DNA from 4 places in the Brevibacillus sp. NRRL NRS-603 genome. Region 1 is predicted to be linked to each of the others. Evidence: riboswitches for the same ligand, from Rfam matches in the RefSeq annotation. Region 1 holds a riboswitch; each other region holds the start of a gene.
What was found. Region 1 has a riboswitch for S-adenosylmethionine ahead of C7R94_RS24160 (2,3-diketo-5-methylthiopentyl-1-phosphate enolase). Riboswitches for the same ligand answer to the same signal wherever they lie in the genome.
Positions count from the first base shown of each region.

Region 2: linked by a shared signal. The riboswitch ahead of C7R94_RS25815 (pyridoxal phosphate-dependent aminotransferase) and the one ahead of C7R94_RS24160 (2,3-diketo-5-methylthiopentyl-1-phosphate enolase) in region 1 are both predicted to bind S-adenosylmethionine.
Region 3: linked by a shared signal. The riboswitch ahead of C7R94_RS16605 (aminotransferase class I/II-fold pyridoxal phosphate-dependent enzyme) and the one ahead of C7R94_RS24160 (2,3-diketo-5-methylthiopentyl-1-phosphate enolase) in region 1 are both predicted to bind S-adenosylmethionine.
Region 4: linked by a shared signal. The riboswitch ahead of C7R94_RS25255 (sugar ABC transporter substrate-binding protein) and the one ahead of C7R94_RS24160 (2,3-diketo-5-methylthiopentyl-1-phosphate enolase) in region 1 are both predicted to bind S-adenosylmethionine.

Region 1 covers NZ_PXZN01000037.1:30,291-32,487, forward strand. Annotated here, with positions in the region: gene C7R94_RS24160 (2,3-diketo-5-methylthiopentyl-1-phosphate enolase) at 1-1,204, opposite strand, end outside; SAM riboswitch class I at 1,291-1,468, opposite strand; gene C7R94_RS24165 (sigma-70 family RNA polymerase sigma factor) at 1,641-2,117, shown strand; gene C7R94_RS24170 (anti-sigma factor) at 2,117-2,197, shown strand, end outside.
Region 2 covers NZ_PXZN01000046.1:71,279-73,475, forward strand. Annotated here, with positions in the region: gene C7R94_RS25815 (pyridoxal phosphate-dependent aminotransferase) at 1-829, opposite strand, end outside; SAM riboswitch class I at 913-1,027, opposite strand; gene C7R94_RS25820 (MFS transporter) at 1,088-2,197, opposite strand, start outside.
Region 3 covers NZ_PXZN01000016.1:290,218-292,414, reverse strand. Annotated here, with positions in the region: gene C7R94_RS16610 (trans-sulfuration enzyme family protein) at 1-288, opposite strand, end outside; gene C7R94_RS16605 (aminotransferase class I/II-fold pyridoxal phosphate-dependent enzyme) at 285-1,448, opposite strand; SAM riboswitch class I at 1,543-1,663, opposite strand; gene C7R94_RS16600 (pyridoxamine 5'-phosphate oxidase family protein) at 1,739-2,197, opposite strand.
Region 4 covers NZ_PXZN01000045.1:18,429-20,625, forward strand. Annotated here, with positions in the region: gene C7R94_RS25250 (ATP-binding protein) at 1-631, opposite strand, end outside; SAM riboswitch class I at 834-953, shown strand; gene C7R94_RS25255 (sugar ABC transporter substrate-binding protein) at 1,156-2,178, shown strand.

The DNA of each region.
Region 1 (2,197 bases):
CACCCCACTTTTCTAGGGCAATCGCTAATTCTTGTGATTCCGCTGCAGCCTCTTCCAGTGTTCGGCCTGCGGTGACAGCCTCAATCGCGGCAACGAATGCTCTCGCACCTGCGGTTGCTCCACCCGGATGACCGTGGATTCCGCCTCCTGCATTGACGATTTGATCCAGACCGAAGTCTTTATAAAGCTGTGGAATCAGCCCCGGGTGAATACCGGCAGACGGAACCGGGAAGGAACGTCGCACACCATTCAGTGGGTCGGTCAAATGCTTGGCGAGCTGCAACGCTTCTGTTTTGTCCAGGGCGACATTGCCGTATGGAGATGGGAAGAGCACCAAATCTGCCCCAGCTACACGCATCAACGTACCGAGTAGAAGCGGGGGGGCGATGCCATAGTCAGGTGATGGATAGTAAGCGCCTGCCAATGCTGGATGCGCCATGATCGGTACGTGCACATCAGGATCGGCTGCCAAACGGTGCAGGGCATCGAAGCCAAAGGCCAGTACGTTGAACAAGAGGCAGTCAGCACCAGCATCTACCGCACGCTTCGCTTTTTCGTTCAGCTCATGCACAGGTCCAGTCAGGTTAGCTGCATAGAGGACGGGCTTGCCTGTTTCGGCCTCGGTCTCCTGGGCGATCTGCTTGAATGCTTTGATCCGTTCGATGAAAGGAGCGCGGTCATCTGCAAAGAAGATTTCGTCATCTTTCACGAGATCGACTCCGCCCAAGGCTTGTGCTCGGAATTGCGTCTTCAGATCGTCGAAAGGAAGACCCAGGCACGATTTGAAAATGCTCATCAAGAGCGGACGGTTATGTGCCCCTAAACGTTCGCGCAGACCATCAATGCCGAACTTCGGTCCAGGAAAAGCCTGGAGGAATGAGTCAGGGAGTACGATGTCGACGAGCTTGATTTTGCCATCCATTGATAGTTTCCCGAATATTCCGGTCAACAAGGATGGAATGTCCGCTGTAAAATTGCGAGTCGGATAGCTGACGGTAATTAGACCGCGTGTTTCTCCATTTTCCAGTGTCGCAAGCGGTGTCGCGCTCACAGCTTCCCCGAGATACGGCGCTAGCTCAGCTTGCTTGGCAAGCGGCAGGTCCGTCCAGGAACCGACTGTCATGCCGACAGCAATGGCTTGGGCCTTCATGTTCAAGTCTTTTGCTTGTGTGAGATAGGTGACGAGGATACGTTGTTCACTCATGGTACGCCTAATCCTCCTTGATTTAAATAAAAAAGCCTCCCCATTGAGCGGGGAGGCGGTTGTCGACTATGAAAGCGTCTCGTCTCCTCTCATCTCTCGGGTCAGTAGCCGAGATGAGCCAAAGCTGCTCGATCTCGACTCTTATCCGTTGGAATTAGCACCGTTTCGCTATCCAAGGTACGCAATGATGAGCGTACGATTCATGGTATAGCGCCGGTTGCCGGGCATCATAGGGCCAGTCCCTCAGCCAGCTCGCGATAAGAGTTATTCGTTTCCCCCATGATATGACGTTCATTGTCAGGAGTCAATCTTTGTTTTTGCAGAGAATGTGCAGCAGGTTATTAGGAAAATGAGACGAAGATGAAACTTTTTGGCAATTTCTTCGTGGTAAGGGCTGAAAGGGTGTGAACGGCTTGGGAAAGTAGGTCTGGAGGATGTGTACCAGCTGCACGTAAACGATATTTACCGCTATCTTTTCCGGCTGACACGAGATGAGAGGCTGGCAGAGGATTTGACACAGGAAACCTTTTGTCGCGCCTTCTCTTCCTTGGACGACTACCGTGGGGAAAAAGTTCGGCCCTGGCTGTTCAAGGTAGCCTATCACGCTTTCGTGGACGGCTATCGCAAGAAGACGAAACAACGATTTGCGTTTGTGGAAGCCTTGCCAGAGCGACCTGATCATTCGGCGGTTGATCCGGCAGAGCATGTCGTGAACAAGGAACTGTGGGAAGTGGCCCACGACTATTTGGAGAAGCTTCCAGAAAAGCAGAGACAGGTCATTTTGTTGTCTGCCATGCAGTTTTCTTACGCGGAAATGGCAGAGGTACTCGGGATCGAGTTGGCAGACGTCAAGCGTTCCCTATTTCGTGGACGACAAAAGATGCGAAAGTTGTGGAGGGAGGAAAGCCAGTGATGAACAAGGATGAGAATCATCGCGAGCAAAGGCTGCTTGCTTATTTGCGTGGGGAAATGGCGGAAGAAGATTCAAAACAA
Region 2 (2,197 bases), on a different contig from region 1:
CTGCACCGAACAGACTGACGAAGTAATGGTCCTGAATGAGGTTAATCAGGCGAACCAGCTCGCGATTTCCTACCATGGCACCAACACGCCAGCCTGCCATGTTGTACGTTTTGGACAAGGTATAAAATTCTACGCCCACTTCTTTTGCACCCGGAACCTGCATGAAGCTGACCGGCTTTTTCCCGTCATAGCTGATCGCCCCATAGGCGAAGTCGTGGCAGACGACGATTTCATGTTTTCGGGCAAAACGAATGGTTTCTTCATAAAACTCCAGTGGTGCGTTGACTGCTGTCGGATTGTTCGGATAGTTGAGAAACATCAGTTTCGCTCGATCCAAATCAGCTTGGGACAGCTGGCTATAGTCTGGCAAGAAGTCATTTTCCGCCTTTAACGGCATCATGACCATCCGTCCGTTGACAACAGCAACCCCCGACCAATAATCCGGATAGCCAGGGTCTGGAACCAGTGCGACATCGCCTGCGTTCATGAGTACTTGGCAAATCTCTACGAGTCCGGTTTTGCTGCCGAACAAAATCGCTACTTCTTCCTCCGGATCGAGGTCCACATCGAATTCTTGTTTATACCAATGAGCCACTGCCTGCTTCAGTTCCACGCGTCCCTGAAAAGGCGGATATTTGTGATGGAGTGGTTGTGCCGCTTGCGCCTGTAATTCTTCAATAATGTGCGGCGGTGTCGGCAAATCGGGATTGCCCTGCCCCAGGTTAATGACGTCATGGCCTTGCGCAATGACCTTGTTTACTTTTGCCACCAGGGTCGCAAAAAACTGGGTAGGGAGTCGATCAATCATGTCGGAGGGTTGAATGCGCATCTTTCTTCCATTCCTTTCTTGGGCCCAATACAGTAAAACCCCCTTTTTCCATACAGAAAAAGGGGGAGATCAGCTTGGTCACGTCCTTATCTGTCAGGAAAAAATCCTGCTGGAATTGGCACAGCATCTGTCCATCTCATGGAACAGATCCGCTGCCGGGCTTCATAGGGCCAGTCCCTCCACCTCTCTGAATAAGTGAAACACACGGAATATACTGTTTTTTCGTCTATATCATACTACTTGAGCACGTAAACCGTGTCAAGATGCTTGATTCTGTACCGGCACTTGATGTCTTCTTTTTCGAAAAGAGGTGTGGAAGGCGAAGAAGGCAACAGACAACAGACACAAGCCTGCCATCACGAACAAGAGCCCCTGTGCGTGAATTGATTGGAAGATGAAGGCGCCGAGCAATGGTCCAAGCATTCGCCCAGCCGATCCAGTCCCTGCAATCAGTCCTTGGATAAAGCCCTCTCGTCCCTCAGGCGTAAACTGTGCAGCTACTGCCGGCACCGCTGGCCACACGAGCATTTCACCCAGCGTCATGATGAACATTCCCGCTACAAAGCCTGCATAAACGGTTGACTGAGACAAAATCAACATCGACAAGGCAAAAATATAAGCGCCCAAGAGCATTTGCGCTTTTAGCGTACGGGCAAAGCGTCGAATGACCCATGCAATCAATGGCTGACCAAACAGGATCAAACCGCCGTTCAGCGTCCACAGCAGACTGTATTGACGAAGAGAAATACCCAAGGATTGCATATAGGTCGACAGCACCGTCGTCCATTGTACATAGACAATCCAGCTAATTAATAGCCCCCCGCATAATAGCAGCAAGGCTCCCCATACCACCTTTGACTCTTGCTGTGGTTGTTGCGGCACATCACCAGTTGCCTCTTCAGACATGCTTTGTCCAGCGGTCGGGTTTTGGCGTTGTTGTTCCGCCTTTTTTAGCTGACGCGGCAAAATGAGCATGAACATGGCGAGGACGATCACTTGCGAGATGGCATTACCGAAAAACGTCCAGGCAAATGACACACTTGCCAAAAAGCCACCCAACGCAGAACCGGCAGCAACTCCCACATTGAGGGAGACATAAATCAGATTGATTCCTTTCCGTCCTCCGTCCGGCCATAACACGACGGCCAGTGCATTCATCACAGGAGAAAGTGATCCGTAAAAAAGTCCATTCAACAGAAGCAAGACAACATAAATCGTAAAATCCTGCGTAACACCTAATCCGAGCGAAATCAGGATAACACCTATGGAACCGACAATGATGGTGCGCATTTTGCCCCAGCGGTCAAACATCATCCCGCCAACAATACTCCCGATCAAGAATGCGCCTTGATTTAAAAGCAACAAGAA
Region 3 (2,197 bases), on a different contig from region 1:
ATCTTCTGCCACTACAACATGGTCTCCTGCTGAAAACAGCATGAACACGCTGGAAATGGCAGCCATGCCCGATGAGAACGCGAAACCGCGTGCGCCTCCTTCCAGAGACGCAATGGCTTCCTCCAAAGCCTGCCTGGTCGGATTGCCTGATCTGGCGTAATCAAAAGCACCTGGCTGATCGATATCAGCCTGATGAAACGTGGAAGCTTGATAAATCGGAACCGACGACGCACCTGTGAACGGGTCAATGCAAGTGGAACCGTGGAGGATCTTGGTTGCGAAATTCATCGTACACTCCCTCCTACAGCCAAACTAGCATTCAAGGCTTGAAACAAATCGGCTATTACATCATCTGGATGCTCGATGCCAACCGACAGTCGCAACAATCGATCACAAACACCGACATGCTCTCTCACTTCTTGGGGGATATCGGCGTGAGTCTGCGTCGCCGGATACGTACACAATGACTCGACACCACCCAGACTTTCCGCAAAGGACACGATTTGCAGATTTTGCAGGAACAACCCCACCTGCTCCACATCGCGTACGCGGAACGATACCATCCCACTATGACCAGTCGCTTGATTCACTTGGATCTCATGCCCCGGATGCTCTGCCAGACCTGGATAAAATACCTCCGCTACTGCCGGATGCTCACGCAGCTTTTCCGCTACAATCAAGGCATTGGATTGATGGCGCTCCATCCGCAATGCCAATGTTTTCATCCCGCGAATGAGAAGCCAGCAATCCTGCGGTCCGAGCACAGCACCGATTGAATTGTGCAAAAACCGGATTTTTTCCGACAACTCTTCCCCTTTTGTTACGATGAGTCCAGCCAGCACATCGTTATGTCCTGCCAAATACTTGGTTGCACTATGTAAGACGATATCTGCACCAAGCTCCAGCGGGCGTTGACAATATGGAGTTAAGAATGTGTTGTCTACAATCGTCAGTAGCCCGTGCTGTTTTGCCAATTGCGTTACTGCTCGAATATCGGTAATCTGCATAAGCGGATTGGTTGGTGTCTCGACGAAGATAGCCTTTGTATCTGGGCGAATCGCATCTTGGAGTGCACCTATGTCACGCAAATCCACGTACGAAAACGTCAGACCATAGCGAGAGAGTACTTGCTCGAACAATCGATAGGTTCCCCCGTACAGATCGAGTGAAACGATTAAATGATCCCCTTGGGAAAACAAGCCCATGACGGTATGAACAGCAGCCATTCCAGAGGCGCAAGCGAATCCTGCATCTCCTGATTCCGCTTCAGCGATGGTCTCCTCCAAAATGGTGCGAGTAGGATTAGCTGTGCGCGTATAATCATATCCAGTGCTCTGTCCCAAGGCAGGATGACGATAAGCCGTTGCATAGTAAACAGGAAAGCTCACCGCCCCTGTTTTTTCGTCTCTACCTACTCCCGCCTGAATCAATTTCGTTTCCAATTTCATGTCTATTTCTCTCCCTCCAATAGTGTACGAGGGCATCAAAAAAGCCCTCTTTCCTCTGAAAGAAGGCTTTGTTTACGTCACCGTAAGCAAATCCTTCTCATCTTTCAGAGTTTGATAACTCTGCAGGAATTAGCACCATTATCTCCCTGTTAAAAATACAGGTGATTGGTTGCCGGGCATCATCGGGCCAGTCCCTCCGCCGCTCTGGATAAGAAGATTGCTATTCAATTCGATTGACCCTAATACTAAAGGATCGGCAGGATTCCTGTCAACAATTTATTTCCACCCGATTAATTTGCATCTTTCAAGGCGGTCATAACTTGATTGTCCAGCTTCGCTGCTGCGTTTTTGTCATACGTTTTTTCATACTGAGGTTCTACGGAAATTCGGGAACCGTAAAACATAATATCACGAACAGCCTCAATTTTAATCTCTGCCATGGCCAGCTTGAGTGGAACACCTTCCAAGCGGTCAGTTTTGACAACAGCACGACCATTAATGGCGAAAGACGAGCCGGCACCAATCAAATGGAGGACAACCTGCGGTTCCTTCTCAATATTTGCCAAAATACGTGAGCGATTATCCACGGCAAAACGAATCGTATCGGCGCTGACAGCATACGTCCAGGACAAGGAGCTGAGCGATGGTGCCCCTGACTCATGGTCTACTGTGCCCAAGGTAACAAAACGCTCCTTTTGCAAGAGCTTAAATAAATCTTCGGAAAGAGATTGGGAAACAGTTTCAGCCAT
Region 4 (2,197 bases), on a different contig from region 1:
CATGTGCGAGCGATGCAGCAACATGGCTCATCGTCTGGATTTTTTCGTTTTGCGCGTGGCGGATAAACAGCTCCTTATCCGAAACGCATTTGCTGAAAAGCGACATTAATAACCAGAGGCCGAAAAAGTTTTGAATAGGAATCGCTATGGTGTAGTAAACGAGGTGTTGAGTTACATAGGTGGGAAAAAAGTAATAAGTAGTCCCTAAAGCAACCGTAGAAAAAATCGCACTCGTCATAAAAAGATACAGTGTTTTCCGATAACTGGCTTTGTAGTGTCGATACAAAAAGAGTGATATGACAAAATTGACTGTAAGGATCAGCATGGCAACCCATGTCCCTTCTCCACCTAGGTAGTACCGATAAACCAAGGCTTCAATCAGAAGGAGCATGGCAATCTCGATTCCGCCATAAACCAGTCCGAAAAGAATGATGACATGTCGGATATCAAAAAACATGCCATTCATGACACTCGGGGCGAAGGTCATCGCGAGAAACATGCAGGCTGAGCTGGTAATGGCAATAAAGGAACGGCTGTAGTTCCTCATTTTGTCACGGTAATAAATGTTGAAAAACACAAACGGGATAATGGCAAAAAACCATTGAAGAATGACTTCTTTTAATAGACTCATGTAGCATCCCCATCGCAAATATTTGCTAGGCTTGTATCAATCTACGATAATTCGACAAGACACAACAAAATCCCTCTCGATGCTACAGAAGAAACTGGAATATTTATCAAGAAAATTCTTTCGGTAAACCTAGTTGACAGATAGGTAATTGCCAGATTATATTCTGTATATACTTATACAAACGTTTTGAAAATAGAAACTACTCTTATCAAGAGAAGGCTGAGGGAATGGCCCTATGAAGCCCGGCAACCTAGCACGAGAGAATGTGTTCTTTCGAGCCAAGGTGCTAACTCCAACAGGTAGATTACCTGACAGATAAGAGGCGAGAATCTTGTCGATTTTTGTCCTCTTTCTCTGTGAAAGAGGATTTTTTGCGTAGGTGTCGTGGGGAAGAAGCGCATTTCCAGTCTACTCTTCGGCATATGCCCCGCAGTGAGTGAAGACTGTTCGCTTCGGAAGAAATAGCGGGAGCGCTTCAAACGCAGAAGGTTCAGGAAGTAAAAAGAAAAAGGGGGAACATCTCAATGAAAAAGAAACTCGGTCTGATCACATCACTTGTTTTGGCAGCATCTGTTCTTGTGACGGCATGCGGCAGCGGGGCAACAACCGGAACAGGCAGCACAAACGGCGGTGCTTCGGGAGAGAAGGCGAAGAGAATCGCACTGATCATGCGTCAAAACGTAGGGACGTTCTCCGCCCAATATATCAATGGAGTGAAGACAGAGGTAGAGAAAAACGGCGGCGAGTTGACTGTATTCAACGCAGATACCGATCTGGCAAAAATGTCATCCAACCTCGATGCAGCTGTGAACCAAAAGTTTGATGGCATTCTAATCGACCATGGTACGGCAGAAGCGTTACAGCAGGGCACGCAAAAGGCCGTGGATAAAAAAATCCCGGTTGTCTTGTTTGATACAGACATCAACATTCCAGGTGTGCCAGTTGTGGCGCAGGATGACAACAAGTTGGCAGAGCTGAGCCTGGAGAAGCTGGCGGCGGATACAAATGGCAAAGGCAATATTGTGAAAATTTGGGTAGCTGGCTTTGCGCCAATGGAAAAACGTCAAGTGACGTATGAAGCTTTCCAGAAGAAATACCCGGACTTGAAAGAGATTGCGGCATTCGGTTCTGCTACCAACAATACGGCACTCGATACACAGACGCAGATGGAAGCGATCTTGAAAAAGTATCCGAACAAAGGTGACATCACAGCGGTATGGGCGGCTTGGGATGAATTTGCCAAAGGCGCAACACGTGCCATCCAGCAAGCAGGACGTACGGAAATCAAAGTATACTCCATCGATTTGAGTGATGAGGATCTGCAAATGATCCAGGCGGAAAACTCTCCGTGGGCAGCGACGGCAGCGGTAGACCCATCCAATATCGGACGCATCCATGCCCAAACTGTGTTCCAAAAAATCAAAGGCGAGCAAGTGCCAGACAACGTGAAGCTGAACCCAGTGCTGGTGAAACAGGAAGACCTGCCGAAGGATAAAAAAGTAACGATGGGCGACCTGTCCCAATACGTACAAGAGTGGGGCAAGTAAGAACCAAATTGGCTTTTCC